3 regions of the Pseudomonas sp. TH04 genome follow, and region 3 is predicted to be linked to each of the others. Evidence: predicted binding sites of a transcription regulator. Region 3 holds the regulator's gene; each other region holds the start of a gene.

Region 1 (3,278 bases), 2.5 Mb from region 3:
CCACAATCAGGTGTTCGGCATCCAGTTGAGCGAGCAGGTCGCTGGATTCGATCACCAGCGGCAAGCCAGAGAAGTCAGGCATGTGAGGTCTCCTGGGCACAAATGTTGGCGATAAAAGACGGCGATTGTAGCGCAAGCATCAGGCGCTGCGGTTGGTAAAGCTGTGCAGCGCTTTCTCGATGCATTGAGCGGTTTTGCCGAACGCCTGCACGGTGGTTTCCGAGAAGGGACCGCCGCCCTGGTCGGCGACCATCAGCATCACCACGCGACCGTTACAGCTCAGGGAGCGTAACAGCAGGTGTTCGCCGGTAAACAAACGACGCAGGACCGGCGGTAACAACGCGGAAAATTGCGCGTGGTTGTCCGGCGTGAGGCGCACCTGGGCGGACTTTTCCAGCAAGCGCTGCAGCAGCGTGCTGTTGACCACATCCAGGCTCAGGTTCGCGGCGTCCCTGGGCAAACCGTCGGCTTGATGCACGCGCAAGGTGCTCAGGGCGCGGTCGGCCATAAACAGCAGTACCCGTTGCATACCGCTGGCGACCAGGGCTTCTTTGGCGCACGTGGTCAGGTGCATGGCGTTGGCAAAGCGGCTCGGCTCGACCAGCAATTCGGTGCAGCGCTTGCGCCACACGGCCAAGGCTTCAGCGGTGGGAGGCGCTGCAGGCAACAAGCCGCGATGGATTTTCTGCACATGCCACGGCCAGATCAGTGACAACGCCGGGTGCCAAAGATCGGGCATCAGGGTGGTGCGGGCGCTGGTCACCGCTTGCTGGTGAACCTGCTGCTGCACCTCACTCAACGGCTCCTGCAAGTACAGCGCGGTGAGGTATTGCCAGCGCTCGGTGTGCGGGCAGGTCCACGATTCCTGGGCGGACATCGCCAGGCCGTTGGCCAGTAGCACGGTGTTGGCCGGCTGGTTGAGCCAGCGCCGCAGGTTGGGGTCGGCATCCAGTAATTGCTGGTGGCGCAGCGCGTCATCTTCACGGGCGATGTGCAGCGCCTTGACCAGCAAGCGCTGCTCGCTCAGCAGCAGGTTATAGCCCTGGGATACCCAGATCGGCAGGTGCCAGGCTTCGGTCAAGCCGAGGCACAAGTCCAGCAGGCGTACACCAAACAGTTCTTTCTCGACCTGGCGTGCCGACTGGCCTTTATGAATAACGCGCAGTTCCCATTCTTCCAGGAGCTTGGGGTACGCGACAGCCATCGGCCACAGCGGCGACAAAAACAGCAAGCTGCCCCAGTGAATGTCTTGCCACAACCGCGCGAGGCGGCTGGCGAACAAGCCGTTGGCCTGCTGGGAAGCGTGCTGGCTCACCAGCAGCAGTTGCCGAAGGGCTACGGGGATGTCTTTTTCCGGCAAAGAGGGCAGGCGCGCCAACAGTTCCTCGGCGCGTTTCAGGCCCAGGCGGTTAAGCGCGACTTCAAGGTTTTCCGCCGGCCCCGACAGGCTGCCGTGGGCCTGGCTATTGGCCTCGCGCATTACGCTGAGCACCAGCGCCGGGCTGTGTTGCATCAGCTCGGCAATATCTCGCAACGAGCTGCGGCTATCGCGAATGGCTTTGCACACGCGCTCGTGGCTGGCCTGGGGAACGGGCAGCAGCACCTCGTCCAGGCGCTTGATCCAAGCAACGAGTGTGGTGGGTTTTGTACTTGGGACTGTCGTTTCATTAGCCATGATTGGGGCGCGATCATCACTTGCGTTCTACACGCCCGGAACGGGCCGAATTGGCTTTTCGCCTTAACGGGCTATAGTCTGGCGCAGTTTTGCCGATAAGTAGAACAAGAGTTTTCGGCTGCACCCAATATGTCCATGAACCCGACGGCACAAGTACCAATCCCCTATGGCTAAAATTATCGGCATCATCGTCGTCTTCGCAAGCGTACTCGGTGGGTACGTTCTGTCCCACGGTAAAATTGCTGCGCTGATCCAGCCCTTCGAAGTGATGATTATCGGCGGTGCGGCCTTGGGTGCATTCTTGCAGGCCAACCCCGGCTACATGACCATGCACGTGATCAAGAAGTCGCTGGGCATGTTCAGCTCGCGTTTCTCCCACACCTTCTATTTGGAAGTGCTGGGGCTGGTCTACGAGATCCTCAACAAGAGCCGCCGTGAAGGCATGATGGCCATCGAAGGCGACATTGAAGACGCCGCCGCCAGCCCGATTTTCGCCAAGTACCCGGCCGTGCTCAAAGACGAGCGCATGACCGCCTACATCTGTGATTACCTGCGCATCATGTCCTCCGGCAACATGGCCCCCCATGAGCTGGAGGGCCTGTTCGACATGGAGCTGTTCAGCCTCAAGGAAGAGCTGGAACACCCGTCTCACGCGGTGACCGGCGTTGCCGACGCCATGCCTGGTTTTGGTATCGTCGCAGCGGTACTCGGTATTGTGGTGACCATGGCATCTCTGGGCGAAGGCGACCAGAAGGCGATTGGCATGCACGTGGGTGCAGCCCTCGTCGGTACCTTCTTCGGTATTCTCGCGGCCTATGGTTTCTTCGGCCCGCTCGCTACCTGCCTGGCCCACGATGCCAAGGAAGAGGTCAACCTCTACGAAGCGATCAAAGCGTGCCTGGTGGCTTCGGCGTCCGGTATGCCGCCATCGCTGGCAGTGGAGTTCGGGCGCAAGGTGCTGTACCCGAAACATCGCCCAAGTTTCTCCGAGCTGGAACAAGCGGTTCGCGGTCGCTAAACCATGGAAAACAACCAGCCGATAATCATCAAGCGCGTCAAGCGCTTCGCTGCGGGGCACCACGGTGGTGCCTGGAAAATCGCCTTCGCCGACTTCGCGACGGCGATGATGGCGTTCTTTCTGGTGCTGTGGCTGATGTCTACCGCCACGCCGGAACAAAAAATCGCCATCGCCGGTTACTTCAAAGACCCGATAGGCTTTTCGGAAAGTGGTACACCCTTTGTGATTGACCTGGGCGGCTCGCCGCAGCTGGCACCCGAGCGCACCATCAACCCCGAGGTCAAGACCGAATCGCCGCAGGAAAACATCCCGATCGAGCGCGACACTGTTGAGAGCATGGCCGAGCAGGTCGAGAAAGAGCGCCTCGAGTTGTTGCTGCAGGAACTGCAGACCAAGGTTGAAGAAAACCCGCAACTGCTGAAATTCAAGGATCAGATTTCTTTCGAAATCACCCCGGAAGGTTTGCGCATCCAGATCACCGACGCCGCCAACCGGCCGATGTTCGACTCCGGCAGTGCGCGTTTGAAGCCGTACTTTGAAGACATCCTGCTGGCCATGGCCGACACGATCAAGGCGGTGCCGAAC
Region 2 (3,278 bases), 3.4 Mb from region 3:
CATGCGCCAGGCTGGCGAGGGACTGCGAGGCGGCGGTGGTTTGGGTCGAGCCTTCTGCGGACTGAACCGACAGTTGTTGAATATTGAGCAAGTTGCGATCGACCGCCCGGGCAACGCCGGCTTGTTCCGCGGCCGCCGTGGTAATCACCAGGTTTCGGTCATTGATTTCATCGTTGGCAGCCAGAATATCCGCCAGCGCTTGCTGTGCCAGTTCGGCCAGACCCAGGGTTTGCTGAGTCATGGTGCTGCTGTCGAGCATGGTGTTGACGGTACTGGCGGTGTTGGTCTGGATACCGCCAATCATTTGTTCGATTTCCTGGGTCGATTGGGCCGTGCGGTGGGCCAGGGCGCGAACTTCGTCGGCGACCACGGCAAAACCACGGCCGGCCTCACCGGCACGTGCAGCTTCGATGGCCGCGTTCAGTGCCAGCAGGTTGGTTTGCTCGGCAATGGTGCGGATAACATCGAGCACTTTGCCGATACCTTTGGCCTGTTCAGCCAGGCCGCCCACTTGCCCGGAGCTGACCTCCACGCCACGGGTCAAGGCTTTGATGGCGTTCAACGCCTCAACCATGCGCTGCTGGCCTTTCAAGGCAATGCTTCGCGACTCCTGGGACAGGTCGGAGGTGGAGGCCGCGTTCCTGGCGACCTCTTCAATGGCGGTGGTCATCTGAGTGACAGCAGTGGCTGCCTGTTCAATCTCGCCATGTTGCTGTTGCAAGTCCCGGCTGCCTTCGGCGGTCACGGCATTCAATTCTTCGGCCGCTGCAGCCAGTTGGTTGGAGGAACCGGTTATTTGTCGCAGGGTCTGCACCAGGTTATTGCGCATGGTCTCTTGTGCCCGGAGCAGGCGGGTGGCTTCGTCGTTGCCCGTCGGGTTGATAGGCTGGGTGAGATCACCCCTGGCAATGGTTTCGGCTACGTGTACCGCTTCAATAATGGGGCCGGTAATGCTTCGGGTCAGCAGCCAGGCCACCAATACGGTGCCACCACTCACCAGCAGAATCACGATTGAGATGCCACCCACGGCATGTTGATAGGCGGCTACGGACGTCTGGCCGGCCTGTTCTGCGCCTTTGTTGGCCAGGTCTATCAGTTGGTCGAAGTTCTTGGTCATCTGCTCATAACTTTCTCGAATGCTGTTGAGAAAGTCGCGGGCGCCGGCCTTGTCGCCGGAACGCGAGCGTTTGAGCATCTCGGTGTGGTTCTTCGCGTACCCATCGAGGCTTTGGTTGAACACATCGAGGCGTGATTTTTCCTCAGCAGTGCTCAGCAGCGCTGCATATTGGCCAAGCTGCTCCTTGACGCTTTTCAGGCGGCCGGCGGATTTGTCTTCGTAGGTCTGCATGTCGGCATCGCTGGAAGACAGGATGTGCGCCATCTCGCCCAGGCGATAACGGTCGAGGGACGCATTGGCCAAGGCGAGGATCCTGACGCGTTGCATCCAGTTGTTCTGAATGTCAGCGGCTTGTGACTGGACTTCGCCAATCTGCTTGAGGGCAAACAGGCCGAGAAACACACTCAGTGATGCAATAGCGGCGAAGCCGATGAAGGCTCTGGCTGCGATTCTTATATTTCTCAGGAACATGGGCATGTCGCTCGGGCTGAAAACGCGTTGGGAAGCAGTGTCGGGCGGGTGTCCCAGGCGCGGACGGTGAGATCGCCATACCCTCTAGTCGGCGGCTGAGCGAAAGTCTTTAGGTGGGGCAGCCGGATTGCCGGCTAAACGTAGGCGGCGGAAAAAGAAAAACCCCAACCGGGCGACCGGCTGGGGTTTTGGGGTGTTTCAGACTGGAGTCAGGCTTTCTTGCGACTCGCCATCGCCGTCACGGCATAGCCGATACACGCTGCCAGGATCGACCCGGTCAGAATCCCCATCCGATCCTCGCCGGCGAATTCGCTGGCGCCCGGCACAAATGCCAGGGAGCCGACAAACAGGCTCATGGTGAAGCCGATACCGCACAGGATCGCCACGCCGAACACCTGACCCCAGTTAGCGCCACTGGGCAGGGCGGCAAGGCCGGTCTTGATGGCCAGCCAGGTGAGGCCGAACACACCAATGGTCTTGCCGATCAGCAGGCCAGCGGCGATGCCCAGGGGCACGTGGTGGGTGAAGCTTTCCAGGCTCACGCCGGTGAGGGATACGCCCGCGTTGGCGAACGCGAACAACGGCAGGATGGCGTAGGCCACCCACGGGTGCAGCGCGTGCTCCAGGGTCAGCAATGGCGAAGGTTCGGCGTTTTTGGTGCGCAGCGGAATGCAGAACGCCAAGGTCACGCCAGCCAGCGTGGCGTGGACGCCGCTCTTGAGTACACAGACCCACAGGATCAGGCCAACGATCAGATAGGGCCCGAGTTTGATCACGCCCAGGCGGTTCATCGCGATCAACGCAACCAGACACGCGCCCGCACCTGCCAGGGCGGCGCCCGACAGGTCGGCTGAATAGAACACGGCGATGACGATGATTGCACCGAGGTCATCGATGATGGCCAAGGTCATCAGGAACAGTTTCAGCGACACCGGCACGCGCTTGCCCAGCAGGGCCAGTACGCCAAGGGCAAAAGCGATATCGGTGGCCATGGGGATCGCCCAGCCGGACAGCGCGGCGGGGTAATCCTTGTTGATCGCCCAGTAGATCAGCGCGGGTACGACCATGCCGCCAATGGCCGCTGCACCGGGCAAGACCACTTGCGAGGGCTTGGACAGGTGACCGTCGAGCAACTCGCGCTTCACCTCCAGGCCGATCAGCAGGAAGAACAGGGCCATCAGGCCATCGTTGATCCATAGCAAGGCGGGCTTGGCGATTTTGAGTGCGCCAATCTGCGCCACTACCGGGGTATCGAGGAAGGCACCGTAGAGGTGCGACAACGGTGAGTTATTAATGATCAGCGCCAAGGCGGCAGCGGCGATCAACAACAGACCGCTGGCGGCTTCCAGCTGGAAGAAACGGGTGAAAGTGCTACGCAGAGGCAAGGGATGCTCTCCAATCCAGGTTCAATAGGTGGGTACCCTAACCCGTACCGTTAGTTGTTAAAACAAAAGTTATATTCTTATTTGTTATAAGCGATGGTCAGGATCGATGATGGGCCGAAGCCTAGCAATTGTGTGTCTAATTGATACGTCACTGTATCTGTGTGCAGTGTAGGAAACCCCCTAAAATCGGGGCTGAAATCTTTAGAGACGCACCCTATGAGTGACCACCGTATCTGGGCCCGTGAAGCCATTCGCATCATCGAAGCGGACTTTCAACGCAGCGCCGACACACACCTGATCCCGTT
Region 3 (3,278 bases):
GACGCATGAAACGGCCCCAGTCAACGCTGAGGGCCTGCGCTTCGGTCGCCATGCCATTGACCAGGGGCGTGGCGTTTTCCACCAGGTCCATGGTGCGGTTGGCCGCCGCCTCAGTCAGCCTGACCACATAGGACAGGCGTTCGGTGGCATCGGTGATTTGCGAGATTTCTTCGGCCTGGGGCATGTGCGGGTCAATCTGAAAATTGACGATTGCACTGTGCAGCTCGCGTGTGAGCTTGCCCACTTCCTGGTACAGGCCGCGGTCACGGGTCTGGTTAAGCTCATGGATCAACTGCACCGCGTCGCCGAACTGGCCTCTTTCAAGGCTTTCGACCAACTGGTGAGCATGCTTTTTCAGGGTCGACTCAAAGTCAGCCTGCGATGATTCTTTATGCTCCATAGCTCCCCCGTGGTGGCATCAGCCGTGGATGCGTTCGAAGATTTTTTCGATCTTCTCTTTCAAGGCCAACGCAGTGAATGGCTTAACCACGTAACCGTTAACCCCGGCTTGGGCGGCTTCGATGATCTGTTCACGCTTGGCTTCGGCGGTCACCATCAGCACAGGCAGGCTGCGCAGTTTTTCATCGGCGCGCACGTGACGCAGCAAGTCGATGCCGGTCATGCCCGGCATGTTCCAGTCGGTTACCAGAAAGTCGATGCTCCCGCTGTTGAGGATCGGAATCGCCGTCAGGCCGTCATCCGCCTCGACCGTGTTGGTGAACCCAAGGTCACGCAACAGGTTTTTTATGATCCGCCGCATCGTTGAGAAGTCATCAACGATGAGGATTTTCATGTTCTTGTCCAATTCGACCTCCAAGCAGTCTTAAACGCGCCCAGCACCTGGACGCGCCATTTCAATCAACAGGCGTTACACAAAAAGGACTGCCAGGGGTACCACGGAACGAACCCGCGAAAGGCTCTTCACCCTTCGCCTAATTGCGCTGCAGTATCCCCACACTGCCTGTCAGCGCGCGCGCCACTCTCCCAATCGCCCCCGCAAGCGGGCTGCGCACTGGCTATGCAGCTGGCTGACACGCGATTCGCTGACCCCCAGGACCTCACCGATTTCCTTGAGGTTCAGCTCTTCGTCGTAGTACAGCGCCAACACCAGTCGCTCACGCTCAGGCAAATTGGCAATCGCTTCCGCCAACGCACCCTGGAAACGTTCATCTTCCAGGTCGCGCGACGGTTCGAGATGTGCACTCGCGCCGTCCTCGTGCAGCCCTTCGTGTTCGCCGTCCTGCAACAGGTCGTCGAAACTGAACAGGCGGCTGCCCAAGGTATCGTTCAAAATCCCGTAGTAATCGTCGAGACTCAATTGGAGTTCGGCCGCAACTTCATGATCTTTAGCGTCACGACCGGTTTTTGCTTCAATTGCACGAATTGCGTCACTGACCATTCGCGTGTTGCGGTGTACCGAACGCGGCGCCCAATCCCCTTTACGCACTTCATCGAGCATCGCACCACGGATACGGATACCCGCGTACGTCTCGAAACTCGCACCTTTGCTCGCGTCGTATTTGGTCGACACTTCGAGCAGGCCGATCATACCGGCCTGGATAAGGTCTTCAACCTGCACACTGGCAGGCAGGCGCGCCAGCAAGTGATAGGCAATGCGCTTGACCAGGGGCGCATAGCGCTCGATCAATTCGCCCTGGCTGTCACGCGCCGAGTTTTTGTAAAGGTTATAGCCGCTGGCTGTCATAGCACCGGTCCTGCGCTCGTCTGATGCACCAATCGCTCGACGAAAAACTCCAGATGCCCACGCGGGTTGGCGGGCAACGGCCAAGTATCGACCTTCTGGGCAATTGCCTTGAACGCCAATGCGCACTTCGAACGAGGGAATGCTTCATAGACTGCACGCTGCTTTTGCACAGCCTTGCGCACACACTCGTCATAGGGAACTGCGCCGACGTATTGTAAGGCGACATCGAGGAAACGATCCGTGACCTTGGTCAACTTGGCGAACAGGTTTCGCCCTTCCTGCGGGCTTTGGGCCATGTTGGCCAGCACCCGGAAGCGGTTCATGCCGTAGTCACGATTGAGCAGTTTGATCAGGGCGTAGGCGTCGGTGATGGAGGTGGGCTCATCGCAGACCACCAGCAGCACTTCCTGGGCGGCGCGCACGAAGCTGACCACGGACTCGCCGATCCCGGCGGCGGTGTCGATCACCAGCACGTCGAGGTTGTCGCCGATGTCACTGAACGCCTGGATCAAGCCGGCGTGCTGCGCCGGGCTCAGATGCACCATGCTCTGGGTGCCCGAGGCCGCCGGCACGATGCGAATGCCACCGGGGCCTTGCAGCAGCACATCGCGCAGCTCGCAGCGGCCCTCGATCACATCGGCAAGGGTGTGTTTGGGTGTCAGCCCCAGCAGAACGTCGACGTTCGCCAGCCCCAGGTCAGCATCCAGCAGCATGACGCGACGGCCAAGCTCTGCCAGGGCCAGGGACAAATTCACTGACACGTTAGTTTTTCCGACGCCACCTTTGCCGCCGGTCACCGCGATCACCTGTACGGGATGCATGCTGCCCATTTTATTTCTTTACCTTGTCTTGCTTAGACGCAGGCTACATGGCTTGGCCGCGTGAATCGCTTGCAGACCATCGATGTAGATACTTTTCACGGTGTTCATCCTGCCCTTCAACCCACCCGTTTTGCGGGGTTGTGGTAAAGGTCGGCGAACATGTCGGCCATCGCTTCCTCGCTAGGCTCTTCTTGCATTTGCACGCTGACAGCACGGCTGACCAACTGATGACGGCGCGGCAGATGTAAATCATCCGGGATCCGCGGCCCGTCGGTCAGGTAGGCAACCGGTAATTCATGACTGATAGCCAGGCTCAACACTTCACCCAGGCTCGCAGTTTCGTCGAGCTTGGTCAGAATGCAACCCGCCAGGCCGCAACGTTTGTAGCTGTGGTAGGCAGCGGTAAGAACCTGTTTCTGGCTGGTGGTTGCAAGCACCAGGTAATTTTTTGACTTGATGCCACGTCCCGCCAGGCTTTCCAACTGCATGCGCAATGCCGGGTCACTGGCTTGCAGGCCAGCCGTGTCGATCAGCACCACGCGCTTGCGCAGCAACGGGTCGAGCGCATTGGCCAGGGACTGGCCTGCGTCGACGTGGGTCACCGACACGTTGAGGATACGGCCCAGGGTCTTAAGCTGTTCCTGAGCGCCAATACGGTAGCTGTCCATGCTCACCAGCGCGATATTCTGCGCGCCGTACTTGAGCACATAACGCGCGGCCAGCTTGGCCAGGGTGGTGGTCTTGCCCATGCC

The links. Region 3 encodes FliA, which starts transcription of late flagellar genes. Its sites were predicted from a motif close to CTAAAGTTTNNNNNNNNNNNGCCGNTAA; they were not measured.
Region 1: a site for FliA is predicted at 1,747-1,774, ahead of motA (flagellar motor stator protein MotA). Genes of this name have one in related genera too.
Region 2: a site for FliA is predicted at 1,674-1,701, ahead of JFT85_RS09305 (methyl-accepting chemotaxis protein). Genes of this name have one in related genera too.

What each region holds. Positions count from the first base shown of each region.
Region 1 is NZ_JAEKEA010000001.1:2,965,659-2,968,936, reverse strand. It holds gene JFT85_RS13425 (rhodanese-like domain-containing protein) at 1-82, opposite strand, end outside; gene JFT85_RS13420 (HDOD domain-containing protein) at 140-1,675, opposite strand; gene motA (flagellar motor stator protein MotA) at 1,842-2,693, shown strand; gene motB (flagellar motor protein MotB) at 2,697-3,278, shown strand, end outside.
Region 2 is NZ_JAEKEA010000001.1:2,072,960-2,076,237, reverse strand. It holds gene JFT85_RS09305 (methyl-accepting chemotaxis protein) at 1-1,588, opposite strand, end outside; gene nhaA (Na+/H+ antiporter NhaA) at 1,798-2,973, opposite strand; gene JFT85_RS09295 (PLP-dependent cysteine synthase family protein) at 3,190-3,278, shown strand, end outside.
Region 3 is NZ_JAEKEA010000001.1:5,484,427-5,487,704, reverse strand. It holds gene JFT85_RS24715 (protein phosphatase CheZ) at 1-400, opposite strand, end outside; gene JFT85_RS24710 (chemotaxis response regulator CheY) at 419-793, opposite strand; gene fliA (RNA polymerase sigma factor FliA) at 965-1,705, opposite strand; gene fleN (flagellar synthesis regulator FleN) at 1,702-2,535, opposite strand; gene flhF (flagellar biosynthesis protein FlhF) at 2,643-3,278, opposite strand, start outside.